DNA from 4 places in the Bradyrhizobium sp. HKCCYLRH3059 genome. Region 4 is predicted to be linked to each of the others. Evidence: predicted binding sites of a transcription regulator. Region 4 holds the regulator's gene; each other region holds the start of a gene.
What was found. The regulator LexA, encoded in region 4, represses DNA repair genes until DNA is damaged. The targets are predictions, from matches to a motif close to TGTTCNNNNTGTGTTCNG.

Region 1 (3,492 bases), 120 kb from region 4:
ACCCGCATCGAATCTCTCGGCGACGATATCGGTCAGTCCATAGTCGGTCACGACCTCGACCTTGATGTCGGGATACAGCGGAAGCAGCTTTTTCAGCGCCGGCCAGAGCACGGAGTCCGCGGCATGCTCTCCCGCCGTGATCCGGATCGTGCCGGCGGGCCTGTCGCGCAATTCCCTCAACCCCGCCAGTTCCGTTTCGATCTCATCGAACCGGGGTCCGATGCTCCGCAGCAGACGTTCACCGGCGGCCGTCGGGGCGACGCTGCGCGTCGTGCGCGCCAGCAGCCGCACGCCGAGCCGGGCCTCCAGATTGCGAAGGGCATGGCTGAGCGCCGACTGGCTGACGCCGAGCCTGGCAGCCGCCCGCGTGAAGCTTCCCTCCCGGGCGACAGCGAGGAAACCAAGGACGTCGTTCAGGTTCTCGCGCAGCATTCATGATTCCATTTCATAAAAGTATGCGCATTCTAGCCTCTAATGTTATCGCGGTCACAGCCTTAGGTTCAGCCCGGACGGCAAGGTTGACGACGCGTGATGCCGGCGTTGACCGCAGGACGGACAGGAGAACCGGATGAAGAAGAGAACCCTGGGCAAGAGCGGCCTCGAAGTGTCGGCCATCGGCTTCGGCTGCATGGGCCTGAACTTCGGCTACGGTCACGCGCTCGAGAAGGACGACGCGGTCAACCTTATCCGCGCCGCCTTCGATCGCGGCGTGACATTTTTCGACACCGCCGAAATCTATGGACCGTTCACGAATGAGGAGCTGGTCGGCGACGCCCTGGCTCCCGTTCGGGACAAGGTGGTCATCGCCACCAAGTTCGGCTTTGCGATCGACCCGGCGACCGGCCGGTCATCAGGGATGAACAGCCGCCCCGAGCGCATTCGCGCGGTCGCGGAGGCATCCCTGAAGCGGCTCAAGACCGATCGCATCGATCTGTTCTATCAGCACCGCGTCGATCCGGACGTGCCGATCGAGGACGTCGCCGGCGCGGTCAAGGATCTCATCGGGCAAGGCAAGGTCAGGCACTTCGGCCTGTCCGAGCCCAGCGCCCAGACCGTACGGCGCGCGCATGCCGTCCAGCCCGTTGCCGTGCTCCAGAACGAGTATTCGCTGTGGACCCGAGGTCCCGAGAGCAACGGCATCATTCAGGCATGCGAGGAGCTCGGCATCGGCCTGGTGCCCTATAGTCCCCTGGGAAAAGGCTTTCTGACCGGCGCGATGAACGAGACGACCACGCTGGCCGACAACGACTTCCGCAGCACCCTGCCGCGCTTCACGCCCGCGGCGATGAAGGCCAACCAGGCGCTGGTCGATCTCCTCAAGCAGATCGCCGAACGCAAGGCATCCACGCCGGCCCAGATCGCGCTCGCCTGGCTGCTCGCGCAAAAGCCGTGGATCGTTCCCATTCCGGGCACGACCAAGCTCCATCGCCTCGACGAGAATCTCAAGGCCGCCGACGTCGAGCTCACTGCGGACGATCTCGCCCAGATGGAGCAGGCCGCAGTTGCGATCAAGGTTGAGGGAGAACGCTATCCCCCGCACCTGATGGCGACAACAGGGCGGTAGAACCCCTCTCCCACATCACCGGGCACTCCCATCGTGAGCGCCCGAAACCACCTGGAGGCGACGCGCCGCCGGCGGCGCGTACACCCCACAGCTTCACCGAGATCGCGCCTTCTCCTTCACACCAAGGCGCGCCCTGAATTTCAGAACGGAATGTCGTCGTCCATGTCGCTGTTGCGTCCGCCACCGCCCGCCGAAGCAACCGCGCGGCGCGGCGGCGCCATCGACGGACCGCTGCTGCCAAAATCACCGCCACCCATGTCATCGGAGAAGCTGCCGCCACCGCCGCCCCGGCCATCGAGCATCGTCAGGGTGGAGTTGAAGCCCTGCAGCACGACCTCGGTCGAGTACTTCTCGACACCGCTCTGATCGGTCCATTTGCGGGTCTGCAGCGCGCCCTCGATGTAAACCTTGGCGCCCTTCTTCAAATACTGCTCGGCGACCTTGCAAAGACCTTCGTTGAAGATCACCACGCGGTGCCACTCGGTCTTTTCCTTGCGCTCGCCTGTCGCCTTGTCGCGCCACGTTTCCGACGTCGCAATGCTCAGATTGGCGATCGGCCGCCCATCCTGCGTGCGCCGGATCTCGGGGTCCTTGCCGAGGTTGCCGACCAGAATCACCTTGTTCACACTACCCGCCATCACCACTCTCCCGCGGTTCTCGATCATCGGACCGGCCGTCCACACCGGCCTCACGGCGTCCGGTGGCTAACCCTTCCTCTCGCGGCGGACCCTATACGGTTGCCGCGCGGTCCACCCGCCCTGTCCATTGCTTATCCACATATAGCAGGCGGAAGGCCATTGTTCCAGTTTTGTTCGCGCGCATATGTCTACAACCGTGCGTCGAGTTCCGCGGAACTCGATGGAACCGCAAGTTCTCGCAATGGAACCCGGAAAAAGTTCCCTTATTCACGAAAAAGGGATTAACTTTCATCAAGTTAGCCAGCCTCACTTCCTCCTCGGCTGTGGCTTTTGGGAGACGGTATCCAGGGTTGAATCGCGTATATTTGAGGATGGATTGGGGCCGCAAGCGTGGTCGCACCAACTTCACAGACGAGCGTCTCCGGGGACCATTTTGGAGACGCCCAACGCGGGAGACTTGGGATGAAACGAATTTTTCTCGGAGCTGTCAGCTTGATGGTTTTGGGGGCGCTGACGCCGGCGGGAGCCGCCGATCTCGCCGCCCGCCCGTACACGAAGGCCCCGGTGATGGCGCCGGCGCCGCTTCCGACCTGGGCCGGCTTCTACCTCGGCCTGCAGGGCGGCGGCGGCTGGGGCCGCAGCAACGAGACCTTCTTCGGGGCGCCGAATACGGCGATCTTTGCCGGCACCCAGAACTATGACACCAGCGGCGGCTTCGTCGGCGGTGTGGTCGGCTACAACTGGCAGGTCGACAACATCGTGTTCGGTCTCGAGGGCGACTATCACTGGGCCGACATCAACGGCCGGTCGGGCGTCGTCAACGCCGGTCTCGGCGATACCTACTTCACCAGGCTGCGCGGCTTCGGCGACATCAAGGGCCGCCTCGGCTGGGCTGCGGGTCCGGCGCTGTTCTTTGTCAGCGGCGGCGCTGCCGTCGGCGATCTCCAGCACCGCTACGACGCGGCGCTCAATGGTGGCGCGGCCAATAGCTTCGCTCAGAACAACTGGCGCTGGGGTTGGACGATCGGTGCCGGCGCCGAGTACATGTTCGCGCCGAACTGGTCGGCCAAGGTCGAATACAACTATCTCGACTTCGGCAAGAGCTCGATTCAGTACAGCGCGGTTCCGACCAACCGCTCCGAGTGGAGCGACACCGTGCACACCGTCAAGGCGGGCGTCTCCTATCACTTCGGCGGCCCGATCGTGTCGCGCTACTGATTGCACGCAAAAAGCGAATATGTCGAAAGGCCGGCCTCGCGCCGGCCTTTTTTGTGTGCCAGAACCGGCACT
Region 2 (3,492 bases), on a different contig from region 4:
CCTTCGGTCAGGTCCTTCAGGCCCGCGCGCTCCACCGCCGTGATGTGCACGAACACGTCGCGTCCACCGTCGTCCGGCTTGATGAAGCCGTAGCCGCGTTCGCCGTTGAAGAACTTGACCGTCCCAGTCATGGCCATCGGGAAACTCCTCCCCCGCAATGCTTCCTCCACTGCGCGCCCTGCGCAGCGTCCGACCGGACATCACTTTGATCGGAAAGCGTTGGCCACCTTAACGCCCAGCGCTCGCCGCGCCGGATCGCCGGATCTTGTTAGGCCTTGATCACCCCGCCGCAACCATTCGCGGAAGCGGAACGTAAAGCCAGTCTTACAATCGGACACAATAATACGGTTCCGCGCCGATTGACTACGGCTTTTCGACCAGTCGCCGTTTCAAGCTTTGGGGAATTCGAGTCGGAAGCGCGCCGCGCCGCCCTGGCCGAGGGGCTTCTGCAGTTCCTGCAGGATGAGCTTCAGCTCGTCATGTAATGTCCAGGGCGGGTTGACGATCAGCAGCCCGGTCGAGGTGAGCGCCTCGCCTTCGATCTGCGGCGCAACACTGAACTCGATCCGCAGAACCTTGCCCGGCGGCTTGGCCGCGGCTGCGAGCGCCGCGACACGATCGCTCAGCTCTTCCGTCGCACGCCGGCTCTTGGCGGGATACCACAGCACGTAGATACCGGTGGTCCACTTCGCGAAGGCCGCGGCGAAGCGATCGGCGAGCCGCTCGAACTCATCCTTCGCCTCGAACGCCGGATCGATCAGCACCACGCCCCGGCGCTCGTTCGGCGGCACGAAGGCGGGCAGGGCGACCCAGCCGTCGAGATCGACGACACGGGCCTGGGTGTCGCGGCGCAACTGATCGATCAACTGCTTGCGGGGGATCGGCGCGAGCTCGCACAGGGTCATGCGGTCCTGCGGCCGCAGCAGCGCGCGCGCGATCAGCGGCGAGCCGGGATAGGCGACCAGTTCGGCCTTGGGATTGAACGATCGGACGATATCCAGATAGGGCTGGACCAGCGCATAGGCCTGATCCGACAGCCGCGCCTGCAGCACGCGGGCGATGCCGGTGAGGTACTCGCCGCTGCGCGTCGCCTCGTCGCCGGTGAGATCATACAGGCCGGCGCCGGCATGGGTGTCGATCACCCGGAACGCGGCGGGCTTCTCCTGGAGGTAGACCAGGATGCGCGTCAGCACGATGTGCTTGATGACGTCGGCGAAGCCGCCGGCGTGGAAGGCATGTCGGTAGTTCATGCCATCCGGTTACGCCGTTCCGCGTCAAAAGGGTACCCCGTCGATGCGCCGGACGCCCTCCGGAGAGCCGCGGATGAGCGCCGCCGCAGGAGGCGCCGCAGGCCGACGCGCTGCGTCGCCCCGATTCGCAGCCGCTAGCCGCCGCGGACCGGCGGCATGTTGACCTCGTCGCGCCGGCAGGCCTGCCGGTCGATCTCGTCGCAGTTGCGAAACTCCAGATCCTTCGACAGACAGATCCGGACCTCGCTCAGCCTGGTGCGATTGCAGGTGACGGCAATGCCCGATGTTGTGAGCTTGGGGTTGGCCTTGATGAAGGCCTCCTCGATCGCCGCCGGCGCCACCGTCTTGGCCTCCGCGAGATCGAGGAATTCCGGGGGGATCTTGATGGCGGCGCGGGCCTTGCGGATGGCTTCGAAATAGGCCTTCGCCGACACGCCGGCGCAGGTGCCGTGCTTGTCCCACTCGTTGTAGATCAGGCCCGGCGCCGGCATCAGGTCGAGCATCGAGGTCATGATGTTGCGGGGCAGGCGCGGCGCCGGCTGCTCGCAATATTCGGGGTAGCCGTTCTCGTATTGCGGCCACAGCCCGTGCACGACGAACGAGTACGGTCGGCCGCTGCATTGCTGGGACCGGCTGCCGCGACCGCCGCGCTCCTCGGCTTCGGCGCAGTACGAGGGCGACCACGACAACGAGAGAACGTAGAAGTCGAACGCGCCCGGCGCATTCTGGCGGCGGTCCTGCGCCTCGGCGGCGCCAGCCGTGAGCACACCGAGCAAGAGGGCAAAGCAGGCGATCGTTCTGGACAACAGGACGGCAGGTCGGCACAGGCAATCGAACATGGCGTACTCCCCGGAAAATGCCAGGAGCCTACCAGCACACGGGAACATTTCAAGAACAAAAATGGCTGCCCCGAGGCAGCCATTCGTCAGCCGGCCGCCCGCGCGAGCGGCCGATACGCCGGGAAAGGCGAATCAGGGCTTGGCGGCGCGGCAGGCCGGATTGAAGGCCCAGTTGCGATCGAGGCCGACGACGCAGAACTCGACGCCCTGGTCATAGCCGGCGAAGCCGCCATCCTCGATGATCGAGAAGTTGACGGTGCGCGCCTTGCCGTCGCTGATCATCACGCTGCCGGTGCAGAAGCGACGCGGAATGTTGTCGGACTGCCAGGGCCGGAAGGCGATCTCATGGACATTGGCGACGCCGGTGATCGTCAGCGAGGAATTCCAGAAGGTGCTCTCCTTGTCCTGGAATCGCGAGACGATGGTCGGAATGGCCGCCTCGCAAGGCGCGACCCGGCCTTCATATTTCGGACCGGACAACCAGAAGTTCATCTCGAGCGGGTTGGCGGCCTGAGCCGGGGCGGTGGCGACGATGGCGGCAAGCAGCGCGCCACAGGCGGCGCCGAACATCTTGAAAGGTGAGCTGAAGTCGCGCATGGGCCGTCCGCAAGGCTGATCCGGGAGCGTGGACCGTGCCGCGGCGGCCACAGGAGGTCAAGTGCAACGCGGCAACACTCCACGATTAGTCCTGTTAACGCGAGGCCGGTGTTCTTTTCTTGACCGGACAGGACCTTTAGAATGGCGGGCCAGATCGAGGAGAATGCAATGCGGACGCTGATGGCCGGATTCGTGAAGACTGCAGGCCTCGTGGCCACTGGGATGGTGCTGGTTGCGGCATCCGCCCAGGCCGACGTGGTGCCGCCCTTCAAGGGCAACGACACCGGCGGCATCATCGCCTTCCAGCTGGCCCAGACCACGGATGCGCGCCAGCTCGCGGTCGATCATTGCGCCTCCTACGGCAAGGTCGCGAAGTTCCGCGCCGTCGATGCGCGCTACGGTGGCTACGTTTCGTTCGCCTGCCGCTGGGTGCCCTATGGCTCGGCGCAGCGGCCGCTGCGGACGCTGTACTGACCTTCCATCAACTGCCGTTCTCCCAATTGCCATTTTTCTGCGGCATTCGCTCCGGCATCGATCAACGAGCCGGAACGGGGCATATGACCTGCACACGCATCGCAATTGGGCTGTTGGCCTGCTGCCTCCTGGGCGTGACCGCGAGCCATGAGGCACGGGCCGTCGACCTACCGGTGCGCAAGGCCGGCCTGTGGGAGCTGAAGATGATCAGATCCGGCGGTCAGCTGCCGGAGGCGACGATGCAGCACTGCACCGACGCGGCCACCGACAAGGAGATGAACAACTTCGCCTCGCCGATGGCGCAGCAGGTCTGCTCCAAGCAGGACATCCAG
Region 3 (3,492 bases), on a different contig from region 4:
CCGTTCCCCGACATCACGACAATGACGGAGGGAGATGCATCCCGAGCGGAGCTATCAACGTCGAAAGCCCCGGACGTCGTCCGGGGCTTTCTTTCGGCGCGGATGGTTTCAGGGCCGTGCGCCTACGTGTGACGGAGCCTGCAAGTGCGGGAGCTGGCAGGCTGCAAGGGATCGGTCGACGGCACACCAAAGGCGATACACTAGACGATGTGCGGCGACCATCATCGCAACGAACAAACAAATCCGGGGCTGATCAAAAATCTGCTCAGACGTACGACAACCACGATTCTATAACGCAACCCAAAGTTTATGACAATGGTTTGTGGCCTGAAGATGTCGTGAGCGCCGGCGCGCGTGATGCGGATCACGCGGGTTTTGTCCGGGCCATTCCTCGGGCCGGCATGAGGAGCTGCGCGAATGGCGCGCTAACGCATCCTTGGGCAGGGTCCGACACGGGGGCGTCCGAGGTTCGTCGCTTCATCTGTCGTCCGTCATATGGTGGCCGTCGAGTGCTTGCACGCCACGTGATGCGGAACCTGATGGCCGGCCGCCCCTTGCGCACGGCTGCGCGTCTGCATCGAAATCGTGCGCCTGCACGCACGACGAGCCGAACAAAAGCAGAAGAGGCGATGGAACTTCGTTCCTCTCAGGAGAACCACGGAATGTGCGATCTACGCACGCGTGTAGGAGTTGGTAGTTTCAAGGAAAAGACCTGACGAGCACGATCGGTCCAACGATTGCGGCGTTGAAGTCGACGAGGTCTTCGCTGGGAATCCAGTACTCGCGATGCTTGCGGCCGCCGGCCTCGCGCACCTCGTAGGTGTCGATGAAGCCTCGCAGGATCGCAAAGCGCAGCACGTGGCCGGCTCCGCTCGCCGGCACGTTCCAGTCCCGTGCGATCTTCACGGCATAGTCCTCGGTCAGCACCGGGTAGAAGATCGGCTGCTCCGGAAGGCGCGGCGGAAACGCACGCATGCCCGACGCCTCGATCAAGGCAAGCTCCTTTGGGCCGACAGGGCGCCACAGCGTGAGGGTCTGTTCGTTGTTGGATCCGGTCATGCTGGTTCCGAAAATTGGAAGCAGTCTGCGAGGCTCACAGAGAAGGACCAGCAGGATGATGGGACACGGCCGAGACGACAATAACAATTTATAGTTGGGTCGGCGTCTGCCGCTGGTGCGGGCGATGAGGTTGGAGCGCTCGGACAGTTTGGTTTTAATCCGCGTGATCGCCGGTCGGCGGCTGCGCCGCTCGCGCGCATGGCTTCCGCCTCCAGCCGGATCGGGATCCCTTCGCAGTCGCCGTCATCCAGCATCCCGCATGCCGTACTTCGCTTCCGGGCGCGCTGATCGGGCAGCGCTCCCTCGCTGGTGCTCGGTGCACTGCGCGCCGGCCCTCGGCCTTCGAGCGGCAGGCGTGTCTCCCGCGGGTTGTCAGGGGTTTGTGAAAGAGAGGTGTGAATGTCGAGAAGAACATATTGCGAACAAAGAACGGATGGAGTACATTCGCCTCAAGATTGCTGGCCGACCTCGTTAACCGTTTGTCCATCCCGCGAATCCCCGCCATAAGGAGCGCCAATGTCCGCCACCGCCCTGCGTATCGTCGAAGGTTCCTCCATGGATAAGAGTAAGGCGCTCTCCGCTGCGCTGTCCCAGATCGAGCGTCAGTTCGGCAAGGGCTCGGTGATGAAGCTGGGCAAGAACGACCGTTCGATGGATGTCGATACGGTGTCCAGCGGCTCGCTCGGGCTGGACATCGCGCTCGGCATCGGCGGTCTGCCGAAGGGCCGCATCGTCGAGATCTACGGGCCGGAATCCTCGGGCAAGACCACGCTGGCGCTGCACACGGTGGCGGAAGCGCAGAAGAAGGGCGGCATCTGCGCCTTCATCGATGCCGAGCATGCGCTCGATCCGGTGTATGCGCGCAAGCTCGGCGTGAACATCGACGAGCTTCTGATCTCGCAGCCGGATACGGGTGAGCAGGCGCTGGAGATCTGCGACACCCTGGTGCGTTCCGGTGCGGTCGACGTGCTGGTGGTCGACTCCGTGGCGGCGCTGGTGCCGAAGGCCGAACTCGAAGGCGAGATGGGCGAGTCGCTGCCGGGCCTGCAGGCCCGCCTGATGAGCCAGGCTCTGCGCAAGCTGACGGCCTCGATCAACAAGTCCAACACGATGGTGATCTTCATCAACCAGATCCGCATGAAGATCGGTGTGATGTACGGCTCGCCGGAGACCACCACCGGCGGCAATGCGCTGAAGTTCTATGCTTCGGTCCGCCTCGACATCCGCCGCATCGGCGCGATCAAGGAGCGCGACGAGGTGATCGGCAATTCCACCCGTGTGAAGGTGGTGAAGAACAAGCTGGCGCCGCCGTTCAAGCAGGTCGAGTTCGACATCATGTATGGCGAGGGCGTCTCCAAGATGGGCGAGATCCTCGATCTCGGCGTCAAGGCCGGCATCGTCGAGAAGTCCGGCGCCTGGTTCTCCTACGATAGCCAGCGTCTCGGGCAGGGACGTGAGAATTCGAAATCGTTCCTCAAGGCCAATCCGGACATGACCGCCAAGATCGAAGCCGCGATCCGCCAGAACTCCGGCCTGATCGCCGAGCAGATCCTGGCCGGCAACGCCGAGCGCGACGCCGACGCCGACGGCGAGGAGCCGACGGAGGAGTAGAGGTAAGACGGCGGCGGGTGCCGTGGACGTTGCGTTGCCGACGTTCCGGCGCCCGTTTGCAGATGTGTGGTGTTCTGCCGAAATCTGGGGTTGCTGCATGATCGAATGCAGTGAGCCTGAATTCCGAGCGCCGGATACGATCTTCAGCGCGAATAGTCGAAAGCGCGTGCGCGGGCGAGCGGACCGGATCCGCGCGGCGGCACCGACATTTCCGACGCCAGTCCTGGGCGCCGGGAGCCGATCGCGAGCGTGTTGATAGCGTCTTGAGCCAATCAGGTCGTGCCGGAGCCAACAGCATGACGCGTTTGATTCTAGCGGCCGATGATCCCAGCGCCGGAGCGCTTCGGAGAGGCGGCTTTGCCGACCTGGTGGTGCCAATTCTCCATCGTTTCGTATGGGGACCGTTGCCATCAGATGCCGAGTTATCGGCTTATCTCGTCCAGCGCACCGCGCGACCGAAGCGCGGGCATTGGTTGGATTTCGCCTCGCGTGGCGACTTCATGGCGGTCGGCGGGCGGAGTCAGAGTTTTCTCGAACTTGTCGACCGTTGCGATAGCGTCGAGCTGTGGATGGGGACCCGTCCGAACGACCAGTTGGTGCTGATCTGGCTCTTGGACTATCTGCGCCATCACGCGGAGATCGCGACGAAGATCGTATTGCGGCATGTCGATGTCCCGCTATCCGATGCCCCGGCCGGGCGACTCGCCGGTCGGGCCATTGCCGGCGTAGAGCTTGCGCGTGAGCATCTCGATTTGGGCCATCTGGCATGGCAGGTGTTTCGGGCGCCCACGCCGCAAGCCTGGTTCGATCTGTTGAAGCAGG
Region 4 (3,492 bases):
GCGCTCGCCGATGATTGCGCCCGCGTCGCGCTCATCGTCACCGCGCGCGCCGCGCCGTCATCCTGCGCGGCGGCCGTCATCGATCGCGGGCGGCTGCGGCAGCAGGGCGCCTTGATGCTGGTGCAGCGGGGCAGGAGCTTCGCCGTCACGCCGGCGCGCGCCGGCGGCACCGACCGCCCATGGTGGCCGGCGCCCGCCGAGGCCGGCGAGTTCGACACGACGCTGACGCCGCGCGCGCCGGCCGTGCGGCCTCAGGACGCGACGCCGCCGGAGACGGAGCAGGGCGAGGAAGACTGAGTGCCGGGCAGCTCGAACGTGCCGAGATGATACTCGGTGTCGCCAGGTCCATGTTGCCAAGTCCATCGAACAGCGAGGGGCTTTCGGCCAGCGTGAACGCAGCGCGCGGATAGCGTTGCCAGATGGCGATGTCGTCAGCCGTGACTGTCAGCCATCCGAACACAAGCATATTGCAGCCGGGCTCGGTGATCCCGGCGGCCTTGTTCCAATCGATCTTGTTGACCACGGCGGCAGGCTCCCCCGGCACATCATGCCGGCCGAGGGATGTCGTTCCTATTCGATGCGATGCCGGGGCGTGAGGTTCGCCTGAGAGGACTTTGCGCTTGCAGAACCCAAATCTCCCACGGTCGAAAGCTCGCTCACGACCGAGAGAAATGCCGATGCGGAGACCCCTCAGGTGATGCTGATGCGGCGAATCGGTGTGGCCTGCGAAGGCGGCACGTCCTCGGCGATGTCCGGGCGTCGCTCCGCCGGCTGCTTGCTGACCGGCAATTGCAGCACGGTGACGCGCTGGCCCTCGCAGAGCTGGGTCACCAGCACGTGGCGGCCATCGGCGAATTCGATCGCGTCGTGATGGCGATCGGGAATGTGAGTCTCGATGCTGTTGAACTTTGCGACGCGCTCGCGGATCGTCCGGGTCCAGAGCCAGCGGCTGTCGTAGCGGACGTCCTCGGCGAAGGCCAACTCGGTGCCGGGCAGCATGCAAACTGCGACGGTCGGCTCGCTCTCCAGCGCGAAGCCGCGGGTGGCGGTGCCACGGAAGGTCATCGAGATCAACGTCTCGCCGACCTTGGCGGGACGGGACGCAACCGCATGGAGGCTGTAGTCACACATCGGATCGCTCCTCGTTGAGAGATAGCCGACCCACGCTCCCCCCGGACAGGCGCAGGCCTCTATCAGAGTGGACATCGATGGTGATGTTAGCGCGCGCTTCGCGGCAATTCTGCGCTGATCTGCATCGCGTGTGCCCGCGGCCGATCACAAGCGTTTGAGCATGCCGCGCTGCACATCATGAGGTGCATTCGCGCGTGACGTATTTTGCTGGGCAGCCTCCGATCGGCGGCGAAAGCGCGTGCGCCCGCCGCCCATCGACCGATCCCATTCGCGATCAGTACTTGCGGTACAGCCCGACCAGCTTGCCTTGGATCTTCACCCGGTTCGGCGGCAGGATGCGTACCTCGTAGGCGGTGTTGGCCGGCTCCAGCGCGATCGATGCGCCGCGGCGGCGGAAGCGCTTCAGCGTCGCTTCCTCATCGTCGATCAGCGCCACCACGATGTCGCCGGTGTCGGCGGTCTCGTTGCGCTGTATCAGCGCCATGTCGCCGTCGAGGATGCCGGCATCGACCATGGAGTCGCCGCGTACCTCGAGCGCGTAGTGATCGCCGTTACCGAGCATGTCGGCAGGCACGCTGATGGTGTGGCTGCGGGTCTGCAGCGCCTCGATCGGGGTACCGGCGGCGATGCGGCCCATCACCGGCACTGCGACGGGGCGCTCGCCATCGTCCAGCGCGGGAGTGCTGGTGCGCACCTTGCCGAGATTGCCCTCGATCACCGATGGGGTGAAGCCGCGGCGGTTGTTGGCGGCCTGTGACAGCTCGGGCAGCTTGATCACCTCGATCGCGCGGGCGCGGTTGGGCAGCCGGCGGATGAAGCCGCGCTCCTCGAGCGCCGTGATCAGGCGATGAATGCCGGACTTCGAGCGCAGATCGAGCGCATCCTTCATCTCGTCGAAGGACGGCGGCACGCCGGCTTCCTTGAGCCGCTCGTTGATGAACCGCAGAAGTTCGTACTGTTTGCGCGTCAGCATCTCGACCTGGTCCCCGGTTTGTTGTCGTCCGAGTCCAAGAGCTGCGCCTCGCGCACAAACTGGCTGAGAGCGCCCTGGAGTCGGACCGTCATCGCGTCGCCCGCAACATACTAAAAACAAATCATGAACGGACACTATATGTTCGATGTGTGTTCCGCAATCCTAAAAATATGATGAACAGACCGGGCTTTACCGGGGAAGCGGCTCAATTCGGCAGGCGCAGGATCTCGCACGGGCTGCCGGCAGGCGCCTTCGGCGCAAACGCCGGCCGGATCACCACCGCCTGCGAGAGTGCGAGATTCCCAAGCAGCGACGAATCCTGCTGGCTCACCGGGGTCGCAACCAGCGTGCCGTCGGCGCGCTCTTCGAGCTGCGCCCGCAGATAGTCCTCGCGCGAATCGTTCGGCCCGAGCTCGCGGCCGAGCAGGGCGGCCTCGCGCGGCATCACGGCCTCGTCGCGGCCGAGCAGCCGCCGAATCAGCGGCACCAGGAACAGGAGGGCGCAGACATAGGACGACACCGGATTGCCGGGCAGTCCGATCACCCTGATGTCGCCGAGCCGTCCGTGCATCATCGGCTTGCCCGGCCGCATCGCGATCTTCCAGAACGCCATCTCGACGCCCTCGGCTTCGAGCGCCTGCTTGACCAGGTCGTGATCGCCGACCGAGGCGCCGCCGGTCGTGATCAAGATGTCGGCCTTGGCCTCTCGGGCCCGGCGGATGCCGGCGATCGTCGCCTCCATCGTATCCGCGGCGATGCCGAGATCGATCGGGGTCCCGCCCTCGTTGCGCACCAGCGCCCGCAAGGCGTAGCCGTTGGAATAGACGATCTGGCCCGGGCCGGGCGTCGAGCCCGGCATCACCAGCTCGTCGCCGGTGGCGAGCAGCGCCACCTTCGGCCGGCGCCGCACCGGCAGCGCCGGATGATTCATGCTGGCCGCCAGCGACAGGTCGCGGTCGCTGAGCCGGCGCCCGGACTTCAGCAGCACCATGCCCTGGTGAAAGTCGACGCCCGCCGGCCGGATATGCCGGCCCTTGATCGCGGCCTCGGTGATCACGACGTGGCCATCTTCGGCGATCGTGTCCTCCTGGATCACCACCGCGTCCGCGCCCTCCGGAACAACGCCACCGGTGAAGATCCGCGCCGCCTCGCCGGGTCCAACCACGCGATCGAACGGCCGCCCCGCCGCAACCTCGCCGATGATCTTCAGCCGCGCCTTGGCCTGGGCGGCGTCCGCCGCGCGCACGGCATAGCCGTCCATCGCCGACATCGCCTCGGGCGGCTGCGTCCGCAGCGCCGCGATGTCCCGCGCCAGGATGCGGTGAAACGCTTCGTCCAGCCCGACCTGCTCCTCGGCCAGCGGTTCGGCGCCGGCGAGCACGGCGGAC

Region 1: ACQR13_RS20570 (single-stranded DNA-binding protein) is a predicted target of LexA. The motif match lies at 2,363-2,380, and genes of this name have one in related genera.
Region 2: ACQR13_RS30975 (ribonuclease T2) is a predicted target of LexA. The motif match lies at 2,130-2,147, and genes of this name have one in related genera.
Region 3: recA (recombinase RecA) is a predicted target of LexA. The motif match lies at 1,467-1,484, and genes of this name have one in related genera.

Annotation. Positions count from the first base shown of each region.
Region 1 is NZ_JBNPUF010000006.1:297,706-301,197, reverse strand. It holds gene ACQR13_RS20580 (LysR family transcriptional regulator) at 1-432, opposite strand, end outside; gene ACQR13_RS20575 (aldo/keto reductase) at 569-1,564, shown strand; gene ACQR13_RS20570 (single-stranded DNA-binding protein) at 1,705-2,202, opposite strand; gene ACQR13_RS20565 (outer membrane protein) at 2,665-3,420, shown strand.
Region 2 is NZ_JBNPUF010000014.1:49,393-52,884, reverse strand. It holds gene ACQR13_RS30985 (cold-shock protein) at 1-137, opposite strand, end outside; gene ACQR13_RS30980 (23S rRNA (adenine(2030)-N(6))-methyltransferase RlmJ) at 390-1,250, opposite strand; gene ACQR13_RS30975 (ribonuclease T2) at 1,385-2,089, opposite strand; gene ACQR13_RS30970 (hypothetical protein) at 2,222-2,686, opposite strand; gene ACQR13_RS30965 (hypothetical protein) at 2,855-3,160, shown strand; gene ACQR13_RS30960 (DUF3617 domain-containing protein) at 3,244-3,492, shown strand, end outside.
Region 3 is NZ_JBNPUF010000001.1:131,640-135,131, reverse strand. It holds gene ACQR13_RS00565 (hypothetical protein) at 700-993, opposite strand; gene recA (recombinase RecA) at 1,576-2,670, shown strand; gene ACQR13_RS00555 (DUF1835 domain-containing protein) at 2,967-3,492, shown strand, end outside.
Region 4 is NZ_JBNPUF010000006.1:181,351-184,842, forward strand. It holds gene ACQR13_RS19980 (ComEC/Rec2 family competence protein) at 1-297, shown strand, start outside; gene ACQR13_RS19985 (hypothetical protein) at 691-1,131, opposite strand; gene lexA (transcriptional repressor LexA) at 1,406-2,104, opposite strand; gene ACQR13_RS19995 (molybdopterin molybdotransferase MoeA) at 2,310-3,492, opposite strand, start outside.